3 regions of the Bradyrhizobium centrosematis genome follow, and region 2 is predicted to be linked to each of the others. Evidence: predicted binding sites of a transcription regulator. Region 2 holds the regulator's gene; each other region holds the start of a gene.

Region 1 (5,081 bases), 3.0 Mb from region 2:
GCAGCTTCACCACGCGCGCGAGGCGATCGGTCCAGGCGATCAGCTCGTGGGCATGCTTCGCCGATCGTGACAGCAGCTGGTTCAGCTCTTCCGCTGCGCAGATCAGGCCGTCCTTGTTGCGTTCCGCCTCCGCCAGCTTCTCGTGCAGCAGGCCCTCGCGCACGCCGAAGGTCGAGAACACGATGGTCTTCGGCTTCGCCACGCGGATGATGTGCTCGAGCACCAGCGCCGCATAGGTGAGGAGCGGGCGGCGCGCATCGGCGACGATCTCGATGTCGGCGAGCATGTTCGCGGCCGCCAAGCGCCGCAGCCTGCGGGAAAAGTCGAGTGCTTCGGCCGCGGACAGCGAATAGCCATGCATCACCTGCAGCGGATAGCCGCTCTGGATGATGTGAATGCGCGCGAGCGCGCGCCAGGTGCCGCCGACCGCGTAGAAGGTGCGGCCGCGGCCCGCAGTGAGCTGCGGCACCTCGTCGAGCTCCTCGCGCACGATGCGGTCGGCGCGCTTGAGCGATTTGTGCGCGAGATCCTGGAGCGCGAGTCCGCCGAGCGGCAGCGTCACGCCGCTGCGCACGCTGTTCTTGCGCACATCGATCAATTCGAGCGAGCCGCCGCCGAGGTCCCCGACGATGCCGTCGGGATGATGAATGCCGGAGATGACGCCGAGCGCCGACAGCCGCGCCTCGCGCGGACCCGACAGGATCTCGATCTTGACGGCGCAGATGCGTTCGGCCTTGGCGATGAAATCCGGGCCGTTGGAGGCGTCGCGGCAGGCGGCAGTGGCGATCGCGAACACGCGTCCGACCTGCATCACGCGACACAGCGCGCGAAAGCGCTTGAGCGAAGTCAGCGCCTTGTCGACGGCATCGGGCGCGAGCAGGCCGGTGCTCTGCACCTCACGCCCGAGGCCGCACAGCGTCTTCTCGTTGAAGATCGGAATGAGACTCCGCGTCAGTCCCTCGTAGACCACGAGACGGACCGAGTTGGAGCCGATGTCGATGACCGCGACGCTGGAGCCGCGCTTGCGCGGCCGCTTCACGTCGGAAATCCCCGATCAGGATTGATGGCGTTCGTTCCGGCGCGTGAGACGACGCGGAGAGGATTCCTTGAGCGACTTTCCACGGCCAGACAGACTCGGATTTGTCATGAAGTAGTTGTGGACGTTGAAAGGCTCCTCGCCCTTCGCGGCCTTCATACGCGTTGAGGACCCGTCCGGCAACAATTGCCAGCTCTGCTCATTGTCTTTCAGGTTGGCGACCATGATCTGTTCGAGAACCTGCTGATGCACCGTGGGATTTTGCAGCGGACACAGCACCTCGACGCGGCGATCGAGGTTGCGTGGCATCATGTCGGCGGACGAGATATACACAGCCGCTTTGGCACTCGGCAGACCCTGGCCCATGCCGAAGCAGTAGATTCGGCCGTGTTCCAGGAAGCGTCCGATGATCGACTTGACGCGGATGTTCTCGGACAGGCCGGGAATGCCGGGACGCAGGCAACAGATACCGCGCACCACGAGCTCGACCTGCACGCCGGCCTGGGACGCCTCGTACAGCGCGTCGATGATGTCAGGGTCGACCAGCGCATTCATCTTCATCCAGACCGCACCGTGCCGGCCGTGCCGCGCATGCGCGGTCTCGCCCTGGATGTGCTCGATGATGCGCTTGCGCAGGGTCAAGGGCGACACCGCCATCTTTTCCAGATCGCTCGGCGCGGCGTAGCCGGTGATGAAATTGAACACGCGTGCGGCATCGCGGCCAATGGTCGGATCAGAGGTGAAGTAGGAGAGGTCGGTATAGATGCGTGCCGTGACCGGGTGATAGTTGCCGGTGCCGGTATGGACATAGGTGGTAAGGCTGCCGCCCTCGCGGCGCACCACCATCGAGAGCTTCGCATGCGTCTTCAGTTCGAGGAAGCCGTAGACGACCTGCACGCCGGCGCGTTCGAGATCGCGCGCCCAGCGGATGTTGGCTTCCTCGTCGAAGCGCGCCTTCAGCTCGATCAGCGCCGTGACGGATTTGCCGGCTTCGGCCGCTTCCGCGAGCGCGCGCACGATCGGCGAGTTGTTGGAGGTGCGGTAGAGCGTCTGCTTGATCGCGACAACATCGGGGTCGCGCGCGGCCTGCTGCAGGAACTGCACGACCACGTCGAAGGATTCGTAGGGGTGATGGACGACGAGATCCTTCTGACGGATCGCGGCAAAGATGTCGCCGCCGTGCTCGCGCACGCGCTCCGGGTGGCGCGGCACGTAAGGCGTGAATTCGAGGTCGGGACGGTCGAGGCGGGTGAGCTGCGAGAGCTCGTTCATCGCCTGCACGCCGTCGACCAGGAAGACCTCGTCATCGGCGGCCGACAGCGCGTGCTGAACGAAGCTGCGCAGCTCCTCCGGCATCTTGGCGTCGATCTCGAGCCGGATCACCGATCCGCGCCGGCGGCGCTTGAGCGCCGTCTCGAACAGGCGGACGAGGTCTTCCGCCTCTTCCTCGATTTCGAGCTCGGAGTCGCGGATGATCCGGAAGGCGCCCTGGCCGTGCAGATTGTAGCCGGGGAACAGGCGGTTGATGAACAGGGAGGTCGCCTGTTCCAGCGAGATCAGGCGAACGATCTTGCTGTCGGCCGGCAGGCGTATGAAGCGGTCGATCTTGCCGGGCATGCGGATCAGCGCGTTCATCTGCTTGCCGTCAGCCGCACGCGTGAGCTGGAGCGCGATGGTGAAGCCGAGGCTCGGGATGAACGGGAAGGGGTGGGCCGGGTCGATCGCCAGCGGGGTCAGCAGCGGGAACACGTTGTTGAGGAAGTAGTCCTCGATCCAGGTCCGTTCCGCCTTGGTGACGTCCTTGCCATCGACCAGCACGATGCCGACATCGGCCAGCGTGCCGCGAAGGTCGCGCCAGATCGCCTGCTGGTCGGAGGCCAGTTCGGAGACGGTGCGGTTGATCAGCGCGAGCTGCTCGGACGGGGTCAGGCCATCGGGGCTGCGTTCGGCAATGCCCTCGCGCACCTGGGCCTTGATGCCGGCGACGCGGACCATGAAGAACTCGTCGAGGTTATTCGCGGAAATCGACAGGAATCGCACCCGCTCCAGCATGGGGTGGCTGGGATTGACCGATTCCTCGAGGACGCGGCGGTTGAAATGCAGCCACGACAGCTCGCGGTTGATGAACCGCTCGGGGCTCGATGCGATTGCCGGCAGACCCTCGGCTTCCGGAGCTTTTTCTTTAGTTTCAACAGCTTGCGCAGAGTCCATCAGAAGTCGGTCCATCCTGTCTCGCCTCACCTTGCGACCTACGCGCAAAACCCGCGGGAGCATGTGTTAGAGCGATGACGTTTCGATGACATTGATGTTCCGCGGCCTCTCGGCGTCAAGCGGCGTTCGCGCAGGCCCCCTTGGCGCCGGCGGGGCGGGGCTCAGGCATCCCGGAGCAGCTCGGCGGCGAGCGCCCTGGTGACGGGGCGGCCGAGCCGGAGGGCCTCGCTGTCGAGCAGTTCCACGGCCTGGCGGGCGGCGGCCGAGGACCGCTCCAGCCGGTTGGCGAGATAACCGACCACGCTCTCGTCCACGGTGAGCTGGCGGTCGGCGCAGAATTTGACGATCAGGCCGCGGAAGAGCTGGTCGTCGGGCGGCAGCAGCGTGACGACGGGCACGGCGCGCAGACGCGAGCGCAGGTCGCGCAGCTCGATCTGGAGCGAAGCCGGGACCTCGCGTCCGGTGAAGAGCACGTAGGCGCCGTCCTCGCGGGCGAGATTCATCAGGTGGAAGAGGGCGCGTTCGTCGAAATTCCCGGCCCTGAGATCCTCGACCACCAGCGCACCGGTGGCGAGCGCGCCTGGAACGCTTGCGGCGGTTAGCCCATTGGCCGCGGTCGAGCGGGCGCCTGCCATTTCAGCCCAGATCGCGGCGAGGTGGCTCTTGCCGCTGCCCTCCGGGCCCGCCAGCCACATGATCCGGTTCGGCCATTCCGGCCAGCTGTCGATCAGGGCGAGACCGGCCGCGTTGGCGGGGCCCTCGAGGAAGTTGTCCCGGCTGAGGCTCTCCGCATGCGGAAGCGCAAACGCCAATTGTCGGGGATGGACGCGGCCTGCCACGCTTGCTTTGCTCCATGCCGGCGCGCCGGCCCGTTTGAAGAGAATTCGACTTAATCGAGCGGAGTTGGCCCTTTGCAAGGCGCTTCCCCGCTCATTTGGCCTCGATCGTGCTCATGTGCCGCAGCCACTCGACGAGATAGAGCGACACCGAGGAGAGCGTGAAGACCGTGACGAGGCCCATCAGGATGATATCATAAGGGGCCGGCTTGAAGCCGAAGGCAAGCGCGGCCAGCACCAGGGCCGCGAACGCCACTTGTGCGACCGTGTTGAGCTTGGACACTTTCGACGGCTTCATTTCGACGGGGCGGTCGAACAGCCAGGATACGATCACGGCGGCGACGATCATGATGTCGCGCGAGACCACCAGGATCACGATCCAACGCGGAATCGCGCCCCAGATCCCGAGCGCCATGTAGATCGAGACCAGCAGGGCCTTGTCCGCAAGCGGGTCGAGCAGGGCCCCGAGCTCGCTCGTCATGTTGAAGCGCTTGGCCAGGAAGCCGTCCACGGCGTCGCTGATACCGGCGATCAGGAAGACGGCGAACGCGACCTCCATTTGGCTCGACACGATGGCCCAGACGATGATCGGGACCAGCATGATGCGGCCCAGCGTAATGATATTCGGAATACTCACGAAAGCGCTTCCCGGCACCCGGTCTGACCTCGAATCCGGCCCCCTGGGAGGCTGAACCGGTTGATATCTACATAGTATAGGGCGGTGCGCCATGCGAGCCATTGCGCGTCCCCGGAATTCGACGTAACCAGCCGCAAACCCACTGGAAATCGGGCATGACCGACCGCAAAAACGGCCTCACTTACGCCGATTCAGGCGTCGATATCGACGCCGGCAACCGCCTGGTCGATTTGATCAAGCCGATGGTGCGGGCCACCGCGCGTCCCGGCGCCGCCGCCGAAATCGGCGGCTTCGGCGGCCTGTTCGACCTCAAGGCGGCCGGTTTCAAGGACCCCATCCTGGTCGCCGCGACCGACGGCGT
Region 2 (5,081 bases):
GCGTCGGCATCATCGGCGGTGTCATGTTGGCGCTGGGCCGCGCGCTCGGCGAGACCATGGCGGTGACCTTCATCATCGGCAACTCGTTCCGGATCTCCTCGTCGATCTTCGCGCCGGGCACCACGATCTCGGCGGCGATCGCATCCGAGTTCGCCGAGAGCGACGGCCTGCACCAATCCGGCCTGATCCTGCTCGGCTTGCTTCTGTTCGTGCTGACGTTCTTCGTGCTCGCGGCCGCGCGGCTGATGCTGCTGCGTCTCGAAAAGAAGGCGGGGAAGTGAGATGAACCCGATCTACGTACGTCGCCGCCGCAAGGACATCGTGGTCCGCGGGCTCTGCGTCGCCGCCGCCGCCTTCGGCGTCACCTGGCTCGCGCTGATCCTGGTGACGCTGCTCTACAACGGCCTGGCCGGCCTCAACCTGCAGATCTTCACCGAGAACACGCCGCCGCCCGGCTCGACCGAAGGCGGCCTGCTCAACGCCATCGTCGGCTCGCTGATCATGACCGTGCTCGGCGTCGGCATCGGCGCGCCGCTCGGCCTGTTCGCCGGCACCTACCTTGCCGAGTACGGCCGCAACGACAAACTGACCTCGGTGATCCGCTTCATCAACGACATCCTGCTCTCGGCGCCCTCGATCATCATCGGCCTGTTCATCTATGGTGCCGTGGTGGTGCCGATGCGCGGCTTCTCGGCCATCGCAGGTGCGCTGGCGCTCGCCGTCATCGTCATCCCGGTTGTGCTGCGCACGACCGAGGACATGCTGCTGCTGGTGCCGAATGCGCTGCGGGAGGCGGCAAGCGCGCTCGGTCTGCCGCGCTCGCTGGTGATCAAGCGGATCGCCTACCGCGCCGCGCGCTCCGGCCTCATCACCGGCGTGCTGCTCGCCACCGCCCGTGTCGCCGGCGAAACCGCGCCGCTGCTTTTCACCGCGCTGTCGAACCAGTTCTTCAGCCTCAGCCTGAACAAGACGATGGCGAACCTGCCGGTTACCATCAACAATTTCGTGCAGAGCCCCTACGCCTATTGGAAGCAACTCGCCTGGAGCGGCGCGCTGCTGATCACGATCACCGTGCTTGCCCTGAACATTGGCGCGCGCATCCTCGGCGCCGAGAGGACTGCAAAATGACCGACCTGTCCGTATCCGTGAGTTCAAACGCCCATCTGGCCTCGCAGCAGCCGTTGCCGGAAGCGCCCGCCAAGGTGACGGTGCGCAACCTCAACTTCTATTACGGCGAGCACCACGCGCTGAAGAACATCAACCTGACGCTCGGCACCAACCGCGTCACCGCGTTCATCGGCCCGTCGGGCTGCGGCAAGTCGACCCTGCTGCGCATCTTCAACCGGATGTACGACCTCTATCCGGGGCAGCGCGCCACCGGTCAGCTCATGCTGGACCAGACCAACATCCTCGACCCCAAGCTGGACCTGAACCTGCTGCGCGCCCGGGTCGGCATGGTGTTCCAGAAGCCGACGCCGTTCCCGATGACGATCTACGAGAACATCGCCTTCGGCATCCGCCTCTATGAGAAGATCTCGAAGTCCGAGATGGACGATCGCGTCGAGAAGGCGCTGCGCGGCGGCGCGCTGTGGAACGAGGTCAAGGACAAGCTCAACGCCTCGGGCCTGTCGCTCTCCGGCGGCCAGCAGCAGCGCCTCTGCATCGCCCGCACCGTCGCGGTGCGGCCCGAGGTGATCCTGTTCGACGAACCCTGCTCGGCGCTCGACCCGATCTCGACCGCCAAGGTCGAGGAGCTGATCCAGGAACTGTCCGAGAACTACACGATCGCGATCGTCACCCACAACATGCAGCAGGCGGCGCGCGTGTCGGACAAGACGGCCTTCATGTATCTTGGCGAACTGATCGAGTTCGACGACACCAGCAAGATCTTCACGTCGCCGAGCGACCGGCGCACGCAGGATTACATCACCGGCCGGTTCGGCTGAGGAGACGGGACATGGGTTCTGAACATACCGCAAAGGCTTTCGACACCGACCTCCAGGAGCTCACCCGCCTGGTCGCCGAGATGGGCGGAATCGCCGAGCGCATGATCGTCGAGTCCGTCGACGCGCTGATCCGCCGCGACATCGCGCTCGGCCAGCGCGTCGTCACCACCGACGCCGATCTCGACGCGCTGCAGAAGCGCATCGAGGAGCGCGCGGTGCTCACCATCGCCCGGCGCCAGCCGATGGCGGTGGATCTGCGCGAGATCGTCGGCGCCATGCGCGTTGCGACCGACCTCGAGCGGATCGGCGACCTCGCCAAGAACATGGGCAAGCGCGTCGCGGCGCTGGAGACCGATTTCCATCCGCTCAAACTGTTCCGCGGCCTGGAGCACATGACCGACCTCGTGCAGCAGCAGGTCAAGAGCGTGCTGGACGCCTATGCCGCGCACGATCTGCCGGCGGCGATGGCGGTCTGGAAGGGCGACGAGGAAGTCGACGCGATCTGCACCTCGCTGTTCCGCGAGCTCCTCACCTACATGATGGAGGATCCGCGCAACATTTCGTTCTGCATCCATCTGATGTTCTGCGCCAAGAACATCGAGCGGATCGGAGACCACGCCACCAACATCGCCGAGACCGTGTTCTACATGATCGAGGGCCAGGCGATCACCGACAAGCGGCCGAAGGGCGACATGACCACGTTCGCCACGACGATTCCGAATACCTGAAGACTTGAAGGAGCGACGACACCATGGGCGCACGCATTATGGTGGTTGAGGACGAGGAAGCTCTCACCGAGCTTCTGCGTTACAACCTCGAAGGCGACGGCTATGACGTCGAGACGGTGATGCGCGGCGACGATGCCGACACCCGCCTCAAGGAGCACATTCCCGACCTGATCGTGCTCGACTGGATGCTGCCGGGCCTGTCCGGCATCGAGCTGTGCCGCCGCCTGCGCACCCGTCCCGAGACCAAGCAGCTGCCGATCATCATGCTCACGGCGCGCGGCGAGGAGAGCGAGCGGGTGCGCGGGCTTGCGACCGGCGCCGACGATTACATCGTCAAGCCGTTCTCGGTGCCGGAGCTGCTGGCGCGCGTGAAGGGTCTTCTGCGACGTGCCAGCCCGGAGCGGCTCGCCACCGTGCTCGCCTATGGCGACATCGAGCTCGACCGCGACAAGCGCCGCGTGGCGCGTTCGGGGCGGCCGATCGATCTCGGCCCGACCGAATATCGCCTGCTGGAGTTCTTCCTGGAGCACCCCGGCCGCGTGTTCTCGCGTGAGCAGCTGCTCGACAGCGTCTGGGGCCGCGACATCTACATCGACGAGCGTACTGTGGATGTCCATATCGGCCGCCTGCGCAAGCTGCTCAATCTCGGCCGCGAGCAGGACCCGATCCGCACCGTCCGCGGTGCCGGCTACGCACTCGACGATCGCTTCGCGAAGGCCGAGCAGACGTAAGCTAATTTAGAGAGCCGCCGCGATATTGGTGTCGTCCCGGACAAGCGTCAGCGCAGATCCGGGACCATAACCACAGGGCGTGGTTGTTTTGCGAAATAGGTAACTCCGAGTCCCCGTCACCACATCCTGCGGTGGCTATGGGTCCCGGATCTGCGCGCGCTTGTGGCGCGCTTGTCCGGGACGACATCGGATTGTTCAACCGTCACCGTGGACGGCTGCTTCTTGATCTCAGAACAAGCTCACCGCGGGCCCGGCTTCGCCGGTGCGCGCCGGCGATCCGCCGCGGGCTGATAGGCCACGCGCGAGTGCTGAGCGCAGTAGGGCAGGCCGGACAGCGCCTTGCCGCCGCAGAAGAAGAAATCCGGGCTCGAGGGATCGCCGACCGGCCAGTGGCAGGTCGCCTCGTTCAATTCGAGCAGCGACAGTCGCTGGCTCATCGGCACCACGTTGTCGTAGGTAACGGGTTCGGCCTCGACCTCGACCTCGAAGGCTTGCGCCAGCGCAGTGTTGCCGCGCGCGATGGGGCGCGTCACCCGCATCATGTGCTGTGCGGGACGCGCCTTGCGCGGCCGGGGCGCGGCCGATGACGGGCTCTTGGCGCGGCCGGACAGACCGAGCCTGTGCACTTTGCCGATCACGGCGTTGCGGGTCACATTGCCGAGCTCTGCTGCGATCTGGCTGGCCGAAAGCCCGGCCTCCCAGAGCTTCTTAAGCTGCTCGACGCGATCATCGGACCAGGTCAAAACCGTCATTGCACCCTTTCCCTCGCCGCGCGGCTGCCGTCCTGGCGCCCTTGCGGCGAATGCCTAAGCCTCGAAAAACCCGTGCCGTCAGAATCCCTTAAGGCTCGCCGGGCGCGTGACTGACGCCCGAACGTTTACGCCGGTACATGAGGACTCTTGGGATCAGAACCGCTGCACGAGATGTCGTATCTGACAGTTCAAACGCTACAATATGGCGTGACTCACGCGCAAGAGTCCGCCGACTCGCTTCCACATGTTCCGTGGTGAAAAACCCGCAAAATCGCCACCGCAAGACTACGGAATCAGCCTTTCCTGAGGCTTTCCAGGTGGCATTGACACCGGGTTCACCAAGCATAAGATAGTGCCGCGTGCCGCCCTTAAAAGGCGGCACGTTTCGTTTTCCGGGCCGGTCAATGGTGCGTTGCGCAATGCACGCCTCACACCGTCCGCAACATCAAGTGACCGTCATGACTAACAGCGCAGCGCCGCATTTGCTCCCCGTTTTCGCCAGGGCCAACCTCGGTTTCGAACGCGGCGAAGGCTGCTGGCTGATCGCGACCAACGGCGATCGCTATCTCGATTTCACCTCGGGCGTCGCGGTGAACGCGCTCGGCCATTGCCATCCGCATCTGATCAAGGCGTTGCAGGAGCAGGCGACCAAGCTGTGGCACATGTCGAACCTGTTCCAGAGCCCGGACGGCGAGAAGCTCGCCGCGCGCCTGTGCAGCGAGAGCTTTGCGGACTTCGTGTTCTTCTGCAATTCCGGCGCCGAGGCACTGGAGGGCGTGATCAAGCTGGTTCGCCATCATCACTTCTCCAAGGGCCATCCGGAGCGCTACCGCATCATCACCTTCGAAGGCGCCTTTCACGGCCGCACGTTGGCGACGCTGGCCGCGACAGGCTCCGCCAAATATCTCGAAGGGTTCGGCCCGC
Region 3 (5,081 bases), 3.0 Mb from region 2:
GGATAGGTCATCGCAGCGAAATAGCTGTCATTGGCGTCGCGGATCCAGCGCGCGCGGGGCAGATAGGCGCGATACTCGGAGGCGCCGCGGCCGCACAGCATCGGCTGGCTCGCCGCGCTGACGATATCGGGATTGAAGCTCTGGCCGTTCTCGGCAAAGCAGCTGCGGTCGAATTCGGGATCATTGCCGGAATGCGCGCAGAAGCCGTGATCGGCGAACGCGGCCTGATGCGCATCGACGAAGGTCATGCGGTCGGACTCCTGATCGCGGCACAGTGCGCCGCGCGTGCAGGTGGCGAGCCCCTTCAATTGCGGCAGGAACTCGGTATCGACGAAGGTCGAGACGCGGGCAAGGCGCTGCGGATCGGCGTTGAAGGACGGATGGATGTCGAAGCCGGCCCGGCCGCCGCGGCAGGGCACGCCGCCATCGGCGAGCGCGGGATTGGCGTAGGAGACGTAGACCACATGCGAGAGGTCGCCGCCGACCAGCGGCTTCAGTGCCTCGCGCAGCTTGACGAAGTTCTGCGGCAACTCACGCGCCAGCGCGTCGCGGGAATCATCGACGCTTGCCATCACGCCGGAGCGGCGGAACAGCGCCCGCTCGGTCGCGGTGTCGACGATGACGTCGGCGACGAGGCCGGAGAAGTACACGTCGTTGGCGCCGACCGAGAGCAGCACGAGGTCGAGCGTGCGGTCGGGCTGACGCTTCTTCGCCGCGGTCAGGGCCTCGCGCAACTCGGCGACTTGCGCGGTCACGCTGGTGTTGCAGACGCCGGTCTTGCCGGGCGGACATTCGCGGGCGCGCTGCGAGCCGAGCAGCCCGTCACCGATGCTGGCGCCGGTGCAGGCGAGCGGCAGGTAGGTCACCGCGATGTGGGTGTAGCGCACCGCGAGCGTCAGCGCGGTGCGTGTCTGGTAGCTGTACAGCGAGCGGTGGCAGGGCGCGTTGAACCAGAGTGCGCTGTAGCGCTGCCAGTTTGCGAGCGTGTCCGGCGCCTCGCAGGCGCGGCCGCCCTTGAAGCCGTGGCGGCTCGGCCGGTAGTACTGCGCGCCGGCCGTGCCGAGATAGGAGCGGAAGCAGAAGCCTTCGTCCGACAGTGCCAGCGGGCGGTCCGGATTGCCTTCGCCCGAGGCAATGCTGTCCCCGAGGCCGGCGATAAAGATGTCGCGGACCTGGATCTCGGTCTGGACGCGCTGGGTCGGGTCGGAGCCGGAGGAGACGTCCACGGTTGCGACCGTCTGCTTGCCGTAGCGGACCCGCAAGTTGATCGGCTCAGCGCAGTCAAAGGTCGATTGTTGCGGACCGTCGCCGTCGTCGAACGACCAGGCGCAGGTGGCGCCGACCGGCACGGCGCCAACGAGGCGCACGGTGACGGGATGGTCGATCGGGGTGAGGTAGTTTTCCTTGGTATTGTCGCGGGTGCAGGGCTGGTTGACGCGGCCCTGAAGGTCGATGCAGAGGCGGTTGACCATGTTGCGGGCCCAGCCGCGGCCTTCGCTCTGCAGCTCCAGCGATTGCTCGGCGGCCAAGATGCTGCGGTTACGCGCATTCTCGACATGGAGCAGGAAGTCGCGCTCCTCCCGGAACAGCCGGAAGCGGTTACGCACCTCCCAGCTGATCTGCAGGGGGCCAGCATCCTGCGCGGCGGCACGCTCGGCCGGCAAAATGGTCAAAAGCCCGGCCAGCAACAGGGCGCTTGCGGAAAGGGTACGAAGGAATAGAGGGATCATGGCCCGCGTCTTCAACGGCAAAGTTGAGGCGGAAATAAGAGACGATCGCGCTTCCGCCCGCAACCTTTGTCTAGCCGCGTGCCTTACCGCTTATTGGCCTGCCGCAGCAGCCGCTCGCGCTCCATCGGCGTCACCTCTTTCGGCAGGTTGGCCTGCGCGCAGGCTTCCGCCAGCCGCCGCCGCTCCTGCCAGGGCTCGACCACGTTCATCCAGAGTTCGCGCGTGCCCATGATGGAGATGGCGAGGCCGAACGGGATCACGAAATAGAGAATGCGGAACACCAGGAGCGTAGCCAGAAGCTGCTCGCGGCCGAACTCGGGCAGCGCCAGCAGCATGGCGGCATCGAACACGCCGATCGAGCCGGGCGCGTGGCTGGCGAAGCCGAGCAGCGTGGCCAGGATGAACACCACGGCCAGCGACATGAAGTCGATCGGCGGATTGACCGGCATCAGGAGGTACATCGCGGTGGCGCAGAAGCCCAGATCGACCACGCCGATCAGGATCTGGACCAGCGTCAGCGGCGCCGACGGCAGCACCACCTTCCAGCCCTTTTGGCCGAGCTCGCGCCGCTTCTCGCCCATGCAGAGCCAGACCAGGTAGGCGACGATCGAGGCGAGGCCGCCGAGCGCGATCAGCCGATTGAGCGACGACGGCAGCTGATCCATCGAGGAGGCGGCATCCGGATGGATGGCCATGCCGATCGAGAGCACGAAGATGTTACCGAGCCAGAAGGTCAGGCCCGACAGGAAGCAGATCTTTGCGACGTCGATCGCGTTCAGCCCGTAGTCCGAATAGATCCGGAAGCGGATCGCCCCGCCGGTGAACACGGTGGCGCCGATGTTGTGGCCGATCGAATAGGACGTGAAGCTGGAGAGCGCCGCGATGCGATAGGGCACGTGCTTCTTGCCGATCGTTCGCAGTGCAAAAAAGTCGTAGAAGGTCAGCGTACAGAACGCGAAAAACACGCAGACCGCCGCCATCCCGATACTCCCGCGGGGAATCTCGGTTAACGCCGTCAGGATGACCCCGGTATCGATGCCCTTCAGGGTCCGCACCAGCGTGGTGATCGCGAAGGCGATGATCAAAATGCTCGCGGCAACTCCGAGCCGTCGCCAACCGATCCATCTCTTGAAGCCGCGCTTCAGCGCGGGCAGCAGTCCGTGCATTCATCCTCCCGGCGGGGGCAAGACCGACCGGGCCAGGCATTGGCCAGTCGGGTGCGATCATGGCCAAAGGCAGGCATCGATCGCTAGGCATGATCCAGCTCATTTAAGGCAAAAACAGCGGCTTGTGCAGCCCTTGACAACAATAGGTTCTGCGTCGGACCGGTCAGCTTTGTCATATGCGGTTCACATCGGAGGCGCGTTAAGCATATGAGTCGTGAAACCGGCGCGGCGCGCGCGTTTCTTATGTCGGCATGATTGCAGATCCCGGTGCGGTCCGCATTGTTCCAGCGCAAGCGATGCGGTCTTTTTGGAACGTCGATGCCGCGCACTCGTTGTGGCCCCATCAGCAACCGAACATGGCGGAATGAGCGGCTTTTTCGCACGAGCCGCCGCCTTCGTGTTCCAGAAACCGAGAGGACCGAACGATGGGACTGTTCACAAAGGACATCAAAACCATGAACGACCTGTTCGTGCACCAGCTCCAGGACATCTATTACGCCGAGCAGCAGCTGACCAAGGCGCTGCCGAAAATGGCAAGCAAGGCCACCGACCCGCAGCTGAAACAGGGCTTTTTGACGCACCTTGAGGAAACCAAGCAGCACGTCTCGCGGCTCGAGGAAGTCTTCAAGATGCATGGCGTTGCCGTGAAGGCGGTCGACTGCCCCGCGATCGACGGCATCATCGAGGAAGCCGACGAGACTGCCGGCGAAGTCGCCGACAAGGCGGTGCTCGATGCCGCGCTGATCAACGCGGCGCAGGCTGCCGAACATTACGAGATCGTCCGTTACGGCAGCCTGATCGCCTGGGCCAAGCAGCTCGGCCGCAACGATTGCGCCAGCGTGCTCGCCAAGACGCTGGAGGAAGAGAAGGCGACCGACAAGAAGCTGACGACGCTCGCCGAGAGCAAGGTGAACCTGCGCGCGGCGAGCTAAAGCTGAGGGTGTAACGACGGAAGCGCCGCGCGGCCGTTCGCGCGGCGCTTTGCTTCCTCACCGCAAGCATGCGGCAGCTGTGTTGAGCATCCACCATTCGGTCGTTATCGAAGCATGGAGCGCCGTGATAACGTATATTTCGCAGGGGCTGCAATCGAGGTGCAGCATGCGAGCCACCACCATTGAACATGAAAATTTTCAGGACGGAGCCTCGGTACCGCGTGCCTGCTCGCGTCTTGCGACCTCTCTCACGCTGGCCGCGATGAGTCTCGGCTATGGCGTGGTGCAGCTCGACGTCACCATCGTCAATACGGCGCTCGATGCGATGGGAAAGGCGCTTGGCGGCGGCGTTGCCGAGCTGCAATGGGTGGTCAGCGCCTACACCATTGCGTTCGCCGCCTTCATCCTCACGGCCGGCGCGCTTGGCGACCGCATCGGCGCCAAGCGTGTTTTCATGGCGGGGTTCGCGATCTTCACCCTGGCCTCAGTCGCCTGCGCGCTGTCGCCCAACGCGGCCATCCTGATCGGCGCGCGGCTGGTCCAGGGGCTGGCGGCGGCGATCTTGGTGCCGAATTCGCTTGCTCTGCTCAATCATGCCTATGCCGACGACCGCGCCCGCGGCCGTGCGGTCGCGGTCTGGGCTGCAGGCGCGAGCCTGGCGCTCACCGCCGGCCCCTTCGTCGGCGGCGCGCTGATCACGCTGGTCGGTTGGCGCGCGATCTTCCTGGTCAATCTGCCGATCGGGCTGGCCGGCCTGTGGCTGAGCTGGCGCTATTCCAGCGAGACCACCCGGGCGCGCTCCCGCGAGATCGATCTGCCCGGTCAGCTCGCTGCGATCGCGGCGCTAGGCGCGCTGGCCGGCGCGATCATCGAAGGCGGTGCGCTGGGCTGGAGGCATCCGGCCGTGATCGCGGCCTTTGTCGGCGCCGCCGTTCTCTCCGCTCTCTTCATCTGGCGCGAGAGCCGCGCGGCGCAGCCGATGCTGCCGCTGTCGCTGTTCGGCCACAGACTGTTCGCCCTGACCTCGCTGGTCGGCCTGCTCGTCAATGTCGCGATCTACGGCCTGATCTTCGTGCTGAGCCTGTATTTCCAGCGCGTCAACGGGCTGTCGGCGTGGTGGACCGGGCTCGCTTTCGTTCCGATGATGGGGGCGGTGCTGCCGGTCAATCTGCTGGCGCCGCGCCTCGCCGAGCGCATCGGCCCGTGCCCCACCATCGTGGTCGGTGCCTGCGTCTCGACGCTCGGCTGTGTCG

The links. Region 2 encodes PhoB, which activates phosphate uptake and scavenging genes when phosphate is short. Its sites were predicted from a motif close to TGTCATNNANCTGTCAT; they were not measured.
Region 1: the regulator PhoB is predicted to act here: its motif matches at 3,322-3,338, upstream of P6U31_RS20850 (RNA degradosome polyphosphate kinase).
Region 3: the regulator PhoB is predicted to act here: its motif matches at 3,067-3,083, upstream of P6U31_RS13160 (YbhN family protein).

Annotation. Positions count from the first base shown of each region.
Region 1 is NZ_CP120703.1:4,312,710-4,317,790, reverse strand. Features, by position in the region: gene ppx (exopolyphosphatase) at 1-1,039, opposite strand, end outside; gene P6U31_RS20850 (RNA degradosome polyphosphate kinase) at 1,055-3,247, opposite strand; gene P6U31_RS20845 (chromosomal replication initiator DnaA) at 3,409-4,086, opposite strand; gene P6U31_RS20840 (CDP-alcohol phosphatidyltransferase family protein) at 4,178-4,720, opposite strand; gene purM (phosphoribosylformylglycinamidine cyclo-ligase) at 4,876-5,081, shown strand, end outside.
Region 2 is NZ_CP120703.1:7,325,506-7,330,586, reverse strand. Features, by position in the region: gene pstC (phosphate ABC transporter permease subunit PstC) at 1-281, shown strand, start outside; gene pstA (phosphate ABC transporter permease PstA) at 283-1,128, shown strand; gene pstB (phosphate ABC transporter ATP-binding protein PstB) at 1,125-1,946, shown strand; gene phoU (phosphate signaling complex protein PhoU) at 1,958-2,674, shown strand; gene phoB (phosphate regulon transcriptional regulator PhoB) at 2,698-3,405, shown strand; gene P6U31_RS34585 (GcrA family cell cycle regulator) at 3,645-4,157, opposite strand; gene P6U31_RS34580 (aspartate aminotransferase family protein) at 4,616-5,081, shown strand, end outside.
Region 3 is NZ_CP120703.1:2,753,871-2,758,951, forward strand. Features, by position in the region: gene P6U31_RS13155 (hypothetical protein) at 1-1,730, opposite strand, end outside; gene P6U31_RS13160 (YbhN family protein) at 1,814-2,896, opposite strand; gene P6U31_RS13165 (ferritin-like domain-containing protein) at 3,322-3,828, shown strand; gene P6U31_RS13170 (MFS transporter) at 3,995-5,081, shown strand, end outside.